Regions from separate parts of the Arthrobacter sp. AOP36-A1-22 genome, predicted to be linked through region 1. Evidence: riboswitches for the same ligand, from Rfam matches in the RefSeq annotation. Region 1 holds a riboswitch; each other region holds the start of a gene.
The links. A riboswitch is a leader RNA that binds a small molecule or an ion and turns the genes downstream of it on or off. The one in region 1 is predicted to bind thiamine pyrophosphate.
Positions count from the first base shown of each region.

Region 1 (4,527 bases):
GATCAACTCCGAGGTCGAGGACAAGGACGCGGCCGTGGCCCGGGTGCTGGAGAGCTTTTCGACCCCGGAGACGGTGGTCGATAGGCTGGACGGCACCACGGTGAAGGCCACGGACGGATCCTTCTGGTTCAACCTCCGCCCCTCCAACACCGAACCCTTCCTCCGTTATAACGGGGAAGCCGTAGACACCCCGACCATGGAACGCGTCCGCGACGCGGTCCTCACCCTTGTCAGGAGCAATGCATGAGCGAAAACCCCACGGAAAACCGGCTGGCCGAACTCGGTGAGGCCGCCCACCAGGACTTGAACAAGGTGCTCGGCACCGCCTTGGGCGTCGCCCGCGAACAGCTTGAAACCAACGGGGTCTTCCTGCCCTTCGCCATCGGCCTGGAGCCCGACGGCGAGGCCGAAGGGGAACTGCGCCTGCTGGCGGTCCAACCCGATGAGGACGACGAGGATCCCGAAGCGGATATCGATGCCGAAGTCATGATGGATGACCTGGTCACCTTGCTGATCGGTCAGCGTGAGAACTTCGTGGCCGTGGCCCTGGTCTCCGATGTGACCCTGCTGCAGGAGGATGTCGACGCCGTCCATGCCCTGGCGGAGCACAGCCTCGGCGGGGCAGTGGCCATCATCCAGCCCTATGCCTCCCCCGCCGCCGAAGGCAGCGAGTGGACCTTCCAGGAGCCCACCCCCGAACCAGCTGATTTGAGGATCTGGGCCTGATCCGTGGGGACCGGGCGTCGACATCATGAAGATCAACGCCTTTTCCGATGTGTGCCTGCGCATCCTGATGCTGCTCGCCGCCCGGTCCGATCCCCTGCTGAGGACCCGGGAGATCGCCGAGGCAATCGACATCCCCTACAACCAGGTCTCCAAGGCCGTGCACAAGCTCGGCCAGTTGAAACACATCGACGTCAAACGCGGGCGCACCGGTGGCGTGCAGATCAACGAATCGGGGCTGTCCCTCGGCGCCGGCACGTTGCTGCGCAGCCTCGAGGGGCAGGGCGATCTCGCCCAGTGCACCACCGACGACGGCACGGCCGCCTGCCCATTGATCGCCGGTTGCCGGCTCCGCACAGCCCTGGCGCGCGCCCAGGAGGCCTTCTACCAGGAGCTGGACCACTGGTCGATCCGCGATCTGGCGTCCTCCCCGGCGCTGGTCACCCTTCCTTTTCCCATCTCGCGATAGCCGATTTGCCCCAGTTTTCTACAAGGTGTAGAAATGTATCATAATACTTGCGGATCAGACGCAAGTAATTCGACCTCGAGGAGATTCGATGCTCTCAGAAACGTCCCGCCCCGTCGTCCAGGCGACACTTCCCGTGATTGGCGAACGGATCGGTGAGATCACCAAGAAGTTCTATGCCGGGATGTTTGCGGCACGTCCTGAACTCCTGGACGGCTTGTTCAGTCGCGCCAACCAGAAGAACGGAGCCCAGCAACAGGCCCTGGCCGGCAGCATTGCCGCCTTCGCCTCCCACCTGATCGAACACCCCGAATCGCTGCCCGAATCAGTGCTGTCCCGCATCGCCCATAAGCACACGTCGCTGGGCATCCAGCCCGACCAGTACCAGATCGTCTTCGACCACCTGTTCGCGGCCATCGCCGAGGATCTGGGCGAAGCAGCCACCGAAGAGGTCGTCGCCGCCTGGTCCGAGGTCTACTGGCTGATGGCCGACGCCCTGGTCAAGATCGAAAAGGGCCTCTACGCCGAACAGGCCAACGACCGGATCTACGCCCCATGGAAGGTCACCTCCACGGAGGCTTCCGGCCAGGATTGCATGACGTTCCGCTTCGAGCCGGCCGATGACACCGCCGTCACGGTGGCCAAGCCCGGCCAGTTCGTGAGCATCCGCGTGCCGCTGGCCGACGGGCTGCGCCAGTGCCGCCGGTACTCCCTCTCCGACAACGTCGAATCCACCACCGAGCGGGTGTTGACCACCAAGCTGGATGAAGGCGGGGAGGTCTCCCCCTTCATGCACCGCAATCTCGAGGTCGGCGACGTCGTGGAACTGTCCAACCCCTACGGTGACATCACCCTGGACATGGAGGGCGGGCCGATCATCATCGCCACCGCCGGCATCGGGTGCACCCCGAGCGCCTCGGCCCTGCAGTCGCTGGTCTCCACCGGGTCGGACCGCCAGGTGCTGGTGCTCCACGCCGAGGCCATGGAATCGAACTGGGCGCTGAAGGACCAGATGCTCGCCGCCGTGGAGCAGCTGCCCAACGTCGAGATGCGCCTGTGGCTCGAGGACACCACCGGCACCACCGCGGACCTGCAGGCCGTCGAGGGGTTCATGAACCTGACCGGCGTCGAGCTGCCCGAGGATGCCCGGATGTACCTCTGCGGTCCGCTGCCATTCATGCGTGCGGTGCGCAGCCAGGCCATCGCCGCCGGCGTGGCCCCGCGGAACATCCACTACGAGGTCTTCGGTCCCGACCTCTGGCTTGCCGCCTAGGCACGAGCCCGCTGCCCCGGAGGGGCGCCACACCGGAGCGGCCCGCGAACTGGATTAGCCAGATCGCGGGCCGCTCCGTTACGCTCGCAACGTCCACACGGGTGCCCCAGGAGGGGCTGAGATCGAGCTGCCACCGCTCGCGACCGTCGAACCTGTCCGGGTCATGCCGGCGTAGGAAGTTGAGGGCTCAAATGAGCGATTCCACAGTAAAACCCACCACCCCGTCCGCCACCGCGTGGGAACAGCACCCACAGCACCGGTTGCAGTGGATCGAGGATCCGGAACACGGCCTGCGGGTCCCGGTCACCGCGATCTGCCTGGCGGATTCCCCCGACGGCAGCGCCAACGAGCCCCATCTGGCGTATCGGACCGCCGGTCCGGGCTCCGAACCGACCGTCGGCCTCCCGCGTCCGCGCACCCGATGGATCACCGCCCGGGGTGACACCGCCGAATACACCGGTCGCCAACGCACCCTGCACGACGACGGCCGGTCCGCCGTGCGTCGCGGGGCCGCCTCGGCAGAATGGAGCGGCACGACCCCGGTACCGAGGCGCTCGCACCAGGGGCGTACCGTCACGCAGATGCATTACGCCCGACAGGGCACCCTCACCGACGAGATGCGCTATGTGGCGCTGCGCGAGAACTGCGACGTCGAATTGGTCCGCCGCGAAGTCGCCGCCGGACGGGCGATCATCCCGGTGAACATCAACCATCCCGAATCCGAGCCGATGATCATCGGCAAGGCCTTCCTGGTCAAGATCAACGCCAACATCGGCAACTCGGCCATCACCTCCTCGATCGCCCAGGAGGTCGACAAGCTCACCTGGGCCACCCAATGGGGCGCCGATACGGTGATGGACCTGTCCACCGGCGATGACATCCACACCACCCGCGAATGGCTGATCCGCAATTCCCCGGTGCCCATCGGCACCGTGCCGATCTACCAGGCGCTGGAGAAGGTCGATGGGGATGCATCGAAACTGACCTGGGAGATCTTCCGCGACACCGTCATCGAGCAATGCGAACAGGGCGTGGACTACATGACCATTCATGCCGGGGTGCTGCTGCGCCATGTGCCCTTGAGCGCCGACCGGGTCACCGGCATCGTCTCCCGCGGTGGATCGATCATGGCCGGGTGGTGCCTGGCCCACCACCAGGAGAACTTCCTCTACACCCATTACGACGAGCTCTGCGCCATTTTCGCCCGCTACGACGTCGCCTTCTCCCTCGGTGACGGGCTGCGCCCCGGCTCCCTGGCCGATGCCAACGACGCCGCCCAGTTCGCTGAGCTCGATACCCTGGCCGAGTTGACCCGCAGGGCCTGGCAGTTCGACGTGCAGGTGATGGTGGAAGGACCCGGACATATCCCGCTGCATCTGGTCCGCGAGAACGTCGAGCGTCAGCAGGAGCTCTGCGACGGGGCGCCGTTCTACACCCTGGGTCCGCTGGTGACCGATACGGCCCCCGGCTACGACCACATCACCAGCGCCATCGGGGCCACCGAGATCGCCCGTTACGGCACGGCGATGCTCTGCTATGTGACCCCGAAGGAGCATCTGGGGCTGCCGGATAAGGACGACGTGAAGACCGGGGTGATCACCTATAAGATCGCCGCGCATGCCGCCGATGTGGCCAAGGGGCATCCCGGGGCGACGGCCCGCGACGATGCCCTGTCGGCCGCGCGCTTCGAGTTCCGCTGGAACGACCAGTTCGCCCTGGGTCTGGATCCGGCCACGGCCCAGCGGTTCCACGACCAGACGCTGCCTGCGGAGCCGGCCAAGACCGCGCACTTCTGTTCCATGTGCGGGCCGAAGTTCTGTTCGATGCGGATCTCCCAGGACATCCGCGAGGAGTTCGGGGGAACCGAACGCCAACGGGCACTGGCCGATGACATCGAAGCCGGTTTGCAGGCGAAGAGCCGTGAATTCGCGGATTCGGGGTCCAGCATCTACCTCCAGGCGACGATCCCCGTCGGCAACGGCACCGACTGATCCACCGGGTACGACGACGGCGTCCGCACGGGAGGCAACGGGCGCCTCCAACGTTCCGGGCAACTTCTGCAGCT
Region 1 is NZ_JBQSWX010000005.1:129,684-134,210, reverse strand. Features, by position in the region: gene ACT3S2_RS04970 (phosphomannomutase/phosphoglucomutase) at 1-247, shown strand, start outside; gene ACT3S2_RS04965 (hypothetical protein) at 244-726, shown strand; gene ACT3S2_RS04960 (RrF2 family transcriptional regulator) at 752-1,192, shown strand; gene ACT3S2_RS04955 (globin domain-containing protein) at 1,281-2,462, shown strand; TPP riboswitch at 2,550-2,657, shown strand; gene thiC (phosphomethylpyrimidine synthase ThiC) at 2,654-4,453, shown strand.

Region 2 (4,527 bases), on a different contig from region 1:
GACCGTGAACATGGCCGATCTGGCCGGCAAGCTCGCCGAGATCGACCCCGGAACCCAACAGATCCTGCATGTGATGCTGCTGGTCGCCTTCGGCGTCAAGGCCGCGGTGTTCCCGCTGTCCTTCTGGCTCCCCGACTCCTACCCGACGGCTCCTGCGCCGGTGACGGCCGTGTTCGCCGGCCTGCTGACCAAGGTGGGTGTCTATGCGATCATCCGGACCGAAACCCTGCTCTTCCCAGGGGGCCGGCTGAACACGGCGCTGCTGGTGGTCGCCCTGCTGACCATGCTCGTGGGGATCCTCGGCGCCCTCGCCCAGGCCGACTTCAAACGCATGCTCTCCTTCACGTTGACCAGCCACATCGGCTACATGATGTTCGGGGTCGCCACCGGCAGCGCCGTCGCCCTGGCGGCCACCGTCTACTACGTGGCCCACCACATCATCGTGCAGACCTCGCTGTTCCTGGTCGCCGGGCTGATGGAACGCCGGGGCGGGACCTCGAACGTGGACCGGCTCGGGTCGTTGGCCAAGCTGTCACCGGTGCTGGCGGTACTGTTCTTCATCCCGGCGATGAACCTGGCCGGCATCCCGCCGTTCTCCGGGTTCCTGGGCAAGGTCGGGTTGCTGCGCGGCGGCGTGGACCTGGGGACCCCGCTGGCCTGGGTCCTGCTGGCCGGGGCCCTGGTGACCTCCCTGCTGACCCTGTTGGCCGTCGCCCGGGTCTGGAACCGGGCGTTCTGGCGTCGCGCCGAGGACGCCGAGGACGCCGACCCGATCCTGCTGATCGCCGCGGAGGAGGCCCGCCGTCCCGCCACCGGGACGACCGGCGTCAAAACCCAGCCACATCGCCTGAGCGGACGGGGGGATGCGGCCGTGCTGCCCCCGACCATGGTCTTCGCCACCGGGGTGCTGGTGGCCCTGGGGGTGGCCCTGACCATCTTCGCCGGGCCGCTCTTCGACCTGGCCGACCAGGCCTCGCAGCAGATGCTCGAACGCACGCCCTACATCGAGGCCGTCCTGGGCGCCTCCGAGACGGGAGGCGGACGATGAGCCCGCACCGGCATCCGCGTCCGGCACGGCCCTCGGAACTGCTCACCGGGGCCCGCAGCGCCCGGGCCAGGGCACGACGGCGTCGTGCCCGCTTCCTGATCGAACTTCCCCTGATGTTGTGGCTGGTCCTGGTGTGGGGCGCCCTCTGGCGGGACTTCAGCCCCGGGAACCTGATTTTCGGGTTCGTCATCGCCCTGGGGGTGGTGACGACCTTCAAACTGCCTCCCGTGGAGCTCTCCGGCCGGTTCAACCCCTGGCAGGGGCTGGTGTTCACGGTGTTGTTCCTGCGTGAAATCGTGCGGGCGAGCATCCAGGTGGTGCTCGTGGTCCTCCGGCGCGGGCCGAAGGTGCGCAACGCGGTCATCGGCATCCGCATGCGCAGCCAGGAAGACCTCATGGCCACGGTCCTGGGGCATGTGCTGACCCTCATCCCGGGGTCCTTCGTCGTGGAGATCGACCGGACGACCTCCACGCTTTACCTGCACGTGCTGGACATCAACACCGTCCAGGAGGCCGAGGACTTCCGGCGGCAGGTCAGGTCCATCGAAGCGAGGATCATCCGGATGATGGGCAGCCGGGAGGAACTGGCGGCCCTGGACGCCGAGGGCCCCGCAGGCCCCGACCCCGCAGCACGAGCGAACCGATCGATGAAGGAGCACCCATGATCATCGTCGCTGCCTGGATCGCCGGGGTCGCCCTGGCGCTTGGCGCCGTCATGGCACTGATCCGGTTGGCCAGGGGCCCGTCGATCCTGGACCGGACTCTGGCCCTGGACGTCCTGTTGATCATCATCCTGTGCGGACTCTGCGTGGACATGGTCGTGAACCGGCATCTGAACCACATCGTGTTCATCGTCGTCGGGTCGCTGGTGGCCTTCATCGGTTCGGTCACCATCGCCCGCTACGTCACCGATCGGAGGGGGCAATGATCGTGCTTGGACTGACCGAGGGCGGGACGCTGGACCAGGTCCTGGACTGGATCGTGGTGATCAGCATGGTCTCCGGGGCTCTGCTGTCCGTGGCCGCAGGCATCGGCCTGCTGCGTTTCCCGGACCTCTTCTCCCGCATGCACGCGGCCACGAAACCGCAGGTCCTGGGATTGTTCCTGATGCTGCTCTCCGTCGCCCTGCAGATCAGGGCCTGGTCCGCGGTGCCGATACTGGTGCTGGCCTGGTTCTTCCAGCTGCTCACCGCCCCGGTGACCGCCCATATGGTCGGTCGTGCCGGCTACCGGACCCGGCACCTCAAACAGGAGACGCTGGTCCTCGACGACCTCAATGAAGTGGTCTCCGAGGCCCAGCGCCGCCTGGACGAAGGCCGCTGACGAGGATCAGACCTCGTCGGCCGTGTGGTTGAAGCGGGCAATGGCCCGCTGCGTGCCACGGTTGGTCAGGACCTGGATCACTGCGGACACCACGGCGGAGACCACAGCGAACCCGAGCGCATGACGCATCGATGCCTCGGCCTGGGCTTCCTTGTCGTTCGGCTTCGGGGGGTTCTCTCCGGTGACCTTGTACCAGATGGTGTCCACGAGCTTGCCGCCGACGAAGCCGACGCCGATCGACACGACCGCGCCGACGATCTTCAATAATGCGTTCACGAACGATTCTCCCGTCGGTAGGTGATTACCTGCCCAGCATAACGCGCTGTAGACTCGGCCCTACTGAATCACCTACGACAGGGGAGCGTCGCCGACCGGCCACGGCCGGAATCTTCGACGCTGAGAGTGCGGAACACCGCAGACCCTCGAACCTGCTCCGGCTCGTACCGGCGAAGGGAGTCGAGAATCTCAGGACCCGCGGAACCGCCGCGGGGTCCTCCCCTCCTTGGACCCAAGGAGGAACACCACATGAGCAGCACCCTCTCGGCGGCACCGACCGCCCGTTACACCTGGCGCGTCGTGGACATCGTCGTCGCCTCCGTCATCGCCGTGGCCTCCGGGGTGATCTTCTGGGCCTGGAACACCACCCACCACGCCTTCGACTTCATCTTCGTGGCCTTCCCGCCCTCATCCGCCCTGCTGGCCGGAATGTGGCTCTTCCCCGCCGTCCTGGGGGCACTGATCATCCGCAAACCAGGGGCCGCACTGTTCTGCGAGATGGTAGCCGCGGTCGTTTCCTCGCTCCTGGGCTCCGAATACGGCTGGACGGTCTGGGCCTCGGGGATCATCCAGGGCCTCGGCGCCGAAATCGTCTTCGCCGTGCTGCTCTACCGCCGCTGGTCGCTGCCGGTGGCGCTGTTCGCCGGGCTGCTGACCGGGATCTTCGGTGGAGTGAACGACGCCTTCGTCTTCTCCTGGTTCCCCGACTACACCGAGAGCATGAAACTGGCCTATGTGGTGTTCATGGCCATTTCGGGCCTGGTCATCGCCGGATTGGGATCCTGGGCACTGACCCGGGCCCTGTCGCGAACCGGGGCCTTGTCCTCGATGGCGTCGCGGAAGGCCGCCCAGGAACGGGTCCTGGGTTGAACCGATGACACATGATGCACCGACCGGGGCCCGGGGCCCTTCACCGGCCACCGGGGTCGGCGACGTCCGCGCGGCGGCGGTCAGGGCCAGCGGTTGGGGATGGCAGCATGCCGGACGCGAGGAGCCCGCCGTGCTGGGGCTGGACCTGGACATCGACGCCGGGGAGAAGGTGTTGCTCGTCGGCCCGTCTGGGGCCGGTAAATCGACCCTCATGCATGCCCTGGCCGGGGTGTTGCAGGACGATGAGGACAACGCCTCCGCAGGGGAACTGCTCATCGATGGCCGACCCGCCGCGGCCGCCCACGGCCGGACCGGGCTGATGCAGCAGGACCCCGAGACCCAGATCGTCCAGGCCCGGGTGGGGGACGACGTCGCCTTCGGGGCGGAAAACCTTTCGGTGGATCCGGAACTGATCTGGCCCCGCGTCATCGAATCCCTGCACGCCGTCGGGCTCAGCCTGCCCCTGGACCACCCCACCTCCTCCCTGTCGGGGGGACAGAAGCAACGACTGGCCCTGGCCGGGATCCTGGCCATGCGCCCGGGACTGGTCCTGCTGGACGAACCCACCGCGAACCTCGACCCCGAGGGGGTGCTGGAGGTCCGTGACGCAGTGATCGACGCCGTGGGCGCCAGCGGGGCGACGATGATCATCGTCGAACACCGGCTGGCGGCCTGGGCCGACGCCGTGGACCGCGTGATCGTCCTGGAGCCCGGCGGCGGCATCGCCTACCAGGGCACACCGGCCCGGCTCTTCGCCCCCGGACCCATCCGGGACCGGCTCATCGACGCCGGGGTCTGGGTTCCCGGCCACACTCCCGTGCTGCCGGCCCGGCTGAAGCCGGCAGCACCGGCCGCCGGCCTGTTGAGGGGACGGGGGTTGGCCGTGTCCAGAACGGCCCAGGGTCCTGCCGCCGTATCGGGTCTTGACCTGCGGATCGACGCCGGGCAGGCGCTGTGCATCACCGGGGCCAACGGGGCGGGCAAATCAACACTGGCGTTGACCCTGGCCG
Region 2 is NZ_JBQSWX010000015.1:26,077-30,603, reverse strand. Features, by position in the region: gene ACT3S2_RS10185 (Na+/H+ antiporter subunit D) at 1-1,048, shown strand, start outside; gene ACT3S2_RS10180 (Na+/H+ antiporter subunit E) at 1,045-1,713, shown strand; gene ACT3S2_RS10175 (monovalent cation/H+ antiporter complex subunit F) at 1,710-1,976, shown strand; gene mnhG (monovalent cation/H(+) antiporter subunit G) at 1,973-2,371, shown strand; gene ACT3S2_RS10165 (DUF4235 domain-containing protein) at 2,378-2,647, opposite strand; TPP riboswitch at 2,717-2,843, shown strand; gene ACT3S2_RS10160 (ECF transporter S component) at 2,897-3,517, shown strand; gene ACT3S2_RS10155 (ATP-binding cassette domain-containing protein) at 3,522-4,527, shown strand, end outside.
Region 2: another riboswitch for thiamine pyrophosphate. It lies ahead of ACT3S2_RS10160 (ECF transporter S component); the one in region 1 lies ahead of thiC (phosphomethylpyrimidine synthase ThiC).

Region 3 (4,527 bases), on a different contig from region 1:
GGCTGGGGACCGCACCTTTCGGCCGAGGGGCTCGGATACCCGGTGCGCGCCTACTGTTCCCTGGTGATCCACCAGGATGCCGGTCACGACGGTGTGGCCGCCGCCCTGTCCGAGGTCCCCGAGGTGCTCGAACTCCAGACCGTCTCGGGCGAGTCCGACCTGATGGCCACCATCGTGGCCACGTCCAACGACGACCTGCAACGGGTCCTGGACGCGATCATTGCCACCCGGACCGTGCTGCGCAGTTCCTCGCTGGTGGTGCTGAACTCGCCCATCGCCCTACGCATGCTGCCGTTGGCCCGCGCCGCCGCCCAACGGGGCTGAGCCCTGAGGGGCCGGTGGCGGCTTAGGCCACCGGCCGCTCCAGCCCCAGATGCCCGCGCAGGGTGTCGGTCGAGTATTCGGTGCGGTAGAGCCCCCGACGTTGCAACACCGGCACCACCCGGTCCACGAACTCCTCCAGGGAGTCAGGCAGCATCGGCGGCATCAGGTTGAAGCCATCGGCGGCCCCCGAAACGAACCAACGTTCGATGGAGTCGGCCACCTGCTCCGGGGTCCCCACCATCGTGCAATGGCCGCCTCCTGCGGCCAACCGGCCCAGCAGTTGCCGCACCGTGGGACGTTCGGCCTCCACGATGCGCAGGATCGTGGCGTACCTGCCCTGCGGGCCGGTGAATTCACTCGCCGGTGGCAGGGTCGGAACCGGTGCGTCGAGGTCCCAGTCGCGGCAATCCTGCCCGATGAACATCCCCAGCTGGGCCAGCGACTGTTCGGTGGGCAGCAGGGCGTCCACCTCGGCCTGCCCGGCCAGCGCCTCGGCCTCGGTGGACCCCAGGAAGGTGACCAGGCCGGGCATGATCGCGACCTTGGACGGGTCCCTGCCTTCGGCGGCAATGCGCCGCTTCAGGTCCGCGTAGTAGTCCTGTCCACTGGCCAGATCGTAGGCCACCGCATAGATGCCCTCGGCATGGCGTGCCGCCAGCTGGCGGCCGGACTCGGAGGCCCCCGCCTGGAACAGGACCGGCCGGCCCTGCGGGCCCCGGGGCACGTTCAGCGGCCCGTCGACGCTGAAATGCTCGCCGTCGTGGTTGATGGGTCTGACTTTCTCGGGATCGGCGAAAAGCCCTTCCCTGTCGGCCAACACGGCGTCGTCGGCCCAGGAATCCCATAGTCCCAGCGCGACGTCGATGAACTCGGCCGCCCGGGCATAACGCTCGGGGCTGGCCGGCATGGCATCCATTGAGTGGTTGCGTGCCTCGGCGTCGAACATCGAGGTCACCACGTTCCACCCGATGCGCCCGGCGCTGATGTGGTCCAGCGACGCGAGCATCCGTGCCGCGTGGTACGGGGTGTAGAAGGTGGTGGAGACGGTGGAGATCAGCCCGATGCGGCTGGTGTTCCGTGCCATGGCGGCCAGGACCGTCAACGGTTCGAAGAACCACCGTGGACCCACTGACGGATTCCCTGCCGAATGCCCATCGGCGAAGAACACCGCGTCGAACAGGCCACGTTCGGCGGTTTGGGCCAGGCGTTCGTAGTGGTCGATGTCCCCCAGCTGTTCGACCGCTGAGCCCGGGTGGCGCCAGGCGGCCTGGTGGTGCCCGCAGGCGTTGAGGAAGGCGTTGAAATGCAGTTGGCGTGGTGCCGTGTCGGTGGTGTGTGCGCTCATCTCTAGTTCATCACCAGTCCGCCGTCGACCACCAGGTTCTGTCCGGTGACCGCACGGGCCCAGGGGGAGGCGAAGAACAGGATGGCGTCGGCGAATTCGGCGGGGGTGGTCACCTTGCGCAAGGGGGTGGAGGAGGCGATGAAGTCGAAGACCTCCTCGGGGGTGGCGGCGCTGGCATCGGTGGTCCGCAGCAGGCCGCCGGAGACCATGTTCACCGAGACCTCGTGTTGGCCCAGATCGGCGGCGAGTGTGCGGGTCAGCGCCAACAGGGCGGCCTTGGAGGCGGTGTAGTCGTGGTACGGGACCACCGGGTTTTGGAAGAGGTTGGTGCCGATGTTGATGATCCGCCCGAAGCCGTGTTCACGCATTCCCGGCAGGGCGGCCTGGGCGGTGTTCAGGGCGCCGCGGACACTGCCGGAGAACTGGGTGGTGAACTCCTCCCACCCAATGTCTGCGGCCGAGGAGCGGGCCTCGCCGTTGAAGGAGAAATCGGCCAACGCGTTGTTCACCACGGTGGTCACGGGGGAACCGAAATGGGCCTGGGCGGTCTCGAGCATGGTGGCGACCTGTGCCGGATCGGTGACATCCGCCTGGACGGCCAGGGCGCGGTCGGGCCCTAGGGTGGAGGCGAGCTCCTGGGCGGCCTGGGCGGATTGCCGGTAGTTGATGATGACGCGGGCGCCTTGCCCGGCGAAGGCCGTCACGATGTGACGGCCCAGACCGCGGGCGCCTCCGGTGACGAGGACAAGCTGGTCGGAGAGGTTCATCTGGTCTCACTTTCATGGCTGCCGAGGGCAGGGGGTGGTGGAAATGGCGAGGGGGCCCCGGAGGCGGAGTCGCCCGGGGAGAGTAGGGAATGGCGCGGCAAGCACTGTGGGCAGCATCGTTCACGTGCTGTCCTGCCCGACGGCGGAGAGCAGGCTTCGGGCAGGATTCTTGGTTGCGGTGCAGCTGGTGGGCAGACGCTAAACGCCTGGCCGGGCGGGTCCTGGACAAGCCGCCGGACGCCAGGGCGGACGCAACCGGGACAAGCTGGTACCGGGCAGTGGGGCAGCGGTCCGGCAGGACCTTCCAAAATGGGGGTCTAGGTGGAGAAACACCTGCAACATCCCTTCGCTAGTTCGAACTAGATCAGGTTCAACGGGTGTTCTCTCAGCCAGGAAATCGTGGCACCCCGTGTCACTGCACCACAGCCTACACACGTGACGTGGCGATTCGACAACTTCGTGTCCCCGTGTACAGTCTGTGCTGAACACGGGAGTCCGGTGAGCCGGGCTGAGAGGAAGCTGATCAAGCTTCGACCGTCGAACCTGATCTGGGTCATGCCAGCGCAGGGAGGCAAAACTCTGAATCCCGTGCCCTGTTCACTCAACGGAAGGGGCACGACAGTGCACTCGACAACGCCGCCATCCACCACGCCAGTACCGGCGCGGGGACGCTTTTCCTTCGACCTCAAGGACCTGGTGCTCATCGTGGTCCTGGGGGTCGTCTTCGGGTTCCTCTACTGGGCCCTGGTCCAGGCATCGGCCGGGCTGACCCTGCTGATGGGCCCGTTCGGGGACCTCTCCTCGCATCTACTCTTCGGCGGGTGGCTGATCGTCGCCCCGATCGCCGTCGCCGTCATCAGACGCCCCGGCGCCGGGATCCTGGCCGAGGTCATCGCCGGCGGGGTGGAAGTCGTTTTCCTCGGTTCAACGGCGGGTCCGATGCTCTTCCTCGTGGCCGCCATCCAGGGTCTGGGCAGCGAACTGCCCTTCGCCCTGCGCCGATACCGGTCCTTCAGCTGGGGCGTGTACGCCTGCTCGGGGCTGCTCGGGGCCGGGCTGGCCTTCGCCGTCTCGGCCTTCCGCTTCGGATGGTACGGGCAGGACTTCTTCGTCATCCGGCTCGTCGTCCAACTGCTGTCCGGTCTCATCCTCGGCGGGCTGCTGGCCCGCCGGACGGTCAACGCCCTGGCGAAGACCGGCGTGGTGGACAACTACGCCATCGGACGCGATCTGCCCACCACCGGGGGAGCATGAAACCGGTGGGCGCGGCGGTGATCGCGCTTCAGGAGGCCACGGTGCACTACCCCCGGCGGGCGGCACCGGTGCTGCAGGAGGTGTCGCTGGGCCTGGACGCCGGGGAGCAGGTCATCATCCTGGGCCCCTCGGGGGCCGGGAAATCCACGTTGCTGCAGCTGATGACCGGGGTCATCCCGCATTCGGTGGCGGCCCGCACCACCGGCCGGGTCCTCGTAGCCGGCCAGGACACCGCCCACAGCAGTGTTGCCGAGCTCTCCCGGACCGTGGGCGTCCTGGCCCAGGACCCCGAATCGGCGATGTGCATGCCCGATGTGGACCGGGAGATCGCCCTTCCACTGGAAAACCATGCGGTGGCCCCACCCCGGATCGACGCCCTGATCGACGCGGCGCTGGAACACATCAACGGAACCGGGCTGCGAGGCAGATCCACCCGGCAGCTCTCCGGCGGTGAAGGCCAACGGGTGGCCCTGGCGGCCAGCCTGGTCGCGGAGCCCCCGGTGCTGTTGCTCGACGAACCCACCTCGATGCTCGACGCCGAGGGCATCTCCTCGGTGCGCCGGGCCATCGACCGGGCCGTGGAAACGCGCGGCCCCGCCGTCGTGCTGGTGGAACACCGCATCGACGAGTACGCGGGAAGCGACGGCGTCGCGGGGCTCCCTGCCCGGGCCATCGTGCTCGATGCCGCAGGAACCCTGCTGGCGGACGGCCCCACGCCGACCGTGCTGGAGCAGTGGTCCAGACGGTTGGTGGCTGCGGGGTGCTGGACACCGCTGGACACCGAACTGCAGGCGGCCTTCGGCACCGGGGGAGGGCTGGCCTGCCCGATCATCCGGG
Region 3 is NZ_JBQSWX010000003.1:98,885-103,411, reverse strand. Features, by position in the region: gene ACT3S2_RS03030 (Lrp/AsnC family transcriptional regulator) at 1-324, shown strand, start outside; gene ACT3S2_RS03025 (LLM class flavin-dependent oxidoreductase) at 347-1,669, opposite strand; gene ACT3S2_RS03020 (3-oxoacyl-ACP reductase) at 1,672-2,436, opposite strand; TPP riboswitch at 2,761-2,856, opposite strand; TPP riboswitch at 2,914-3,023, shown strand; gene ACT3S2_RS03015 (ECF transporter S component) at 3,058-3,690, shown strand; gene ACT3S2_RS03010 (ABC transporter ATP-binding protein) at 3,687-4,527, shown strand, end outside.
Region 3: another riboswitch for thiamine pyrophosphate. It lies ahead of ACT3S2_RS03020 (3-oxoacyl-ACP reductase); the one in region 1 lies ahead of thiC (phosphomethylpyrimidine synthase ThiC).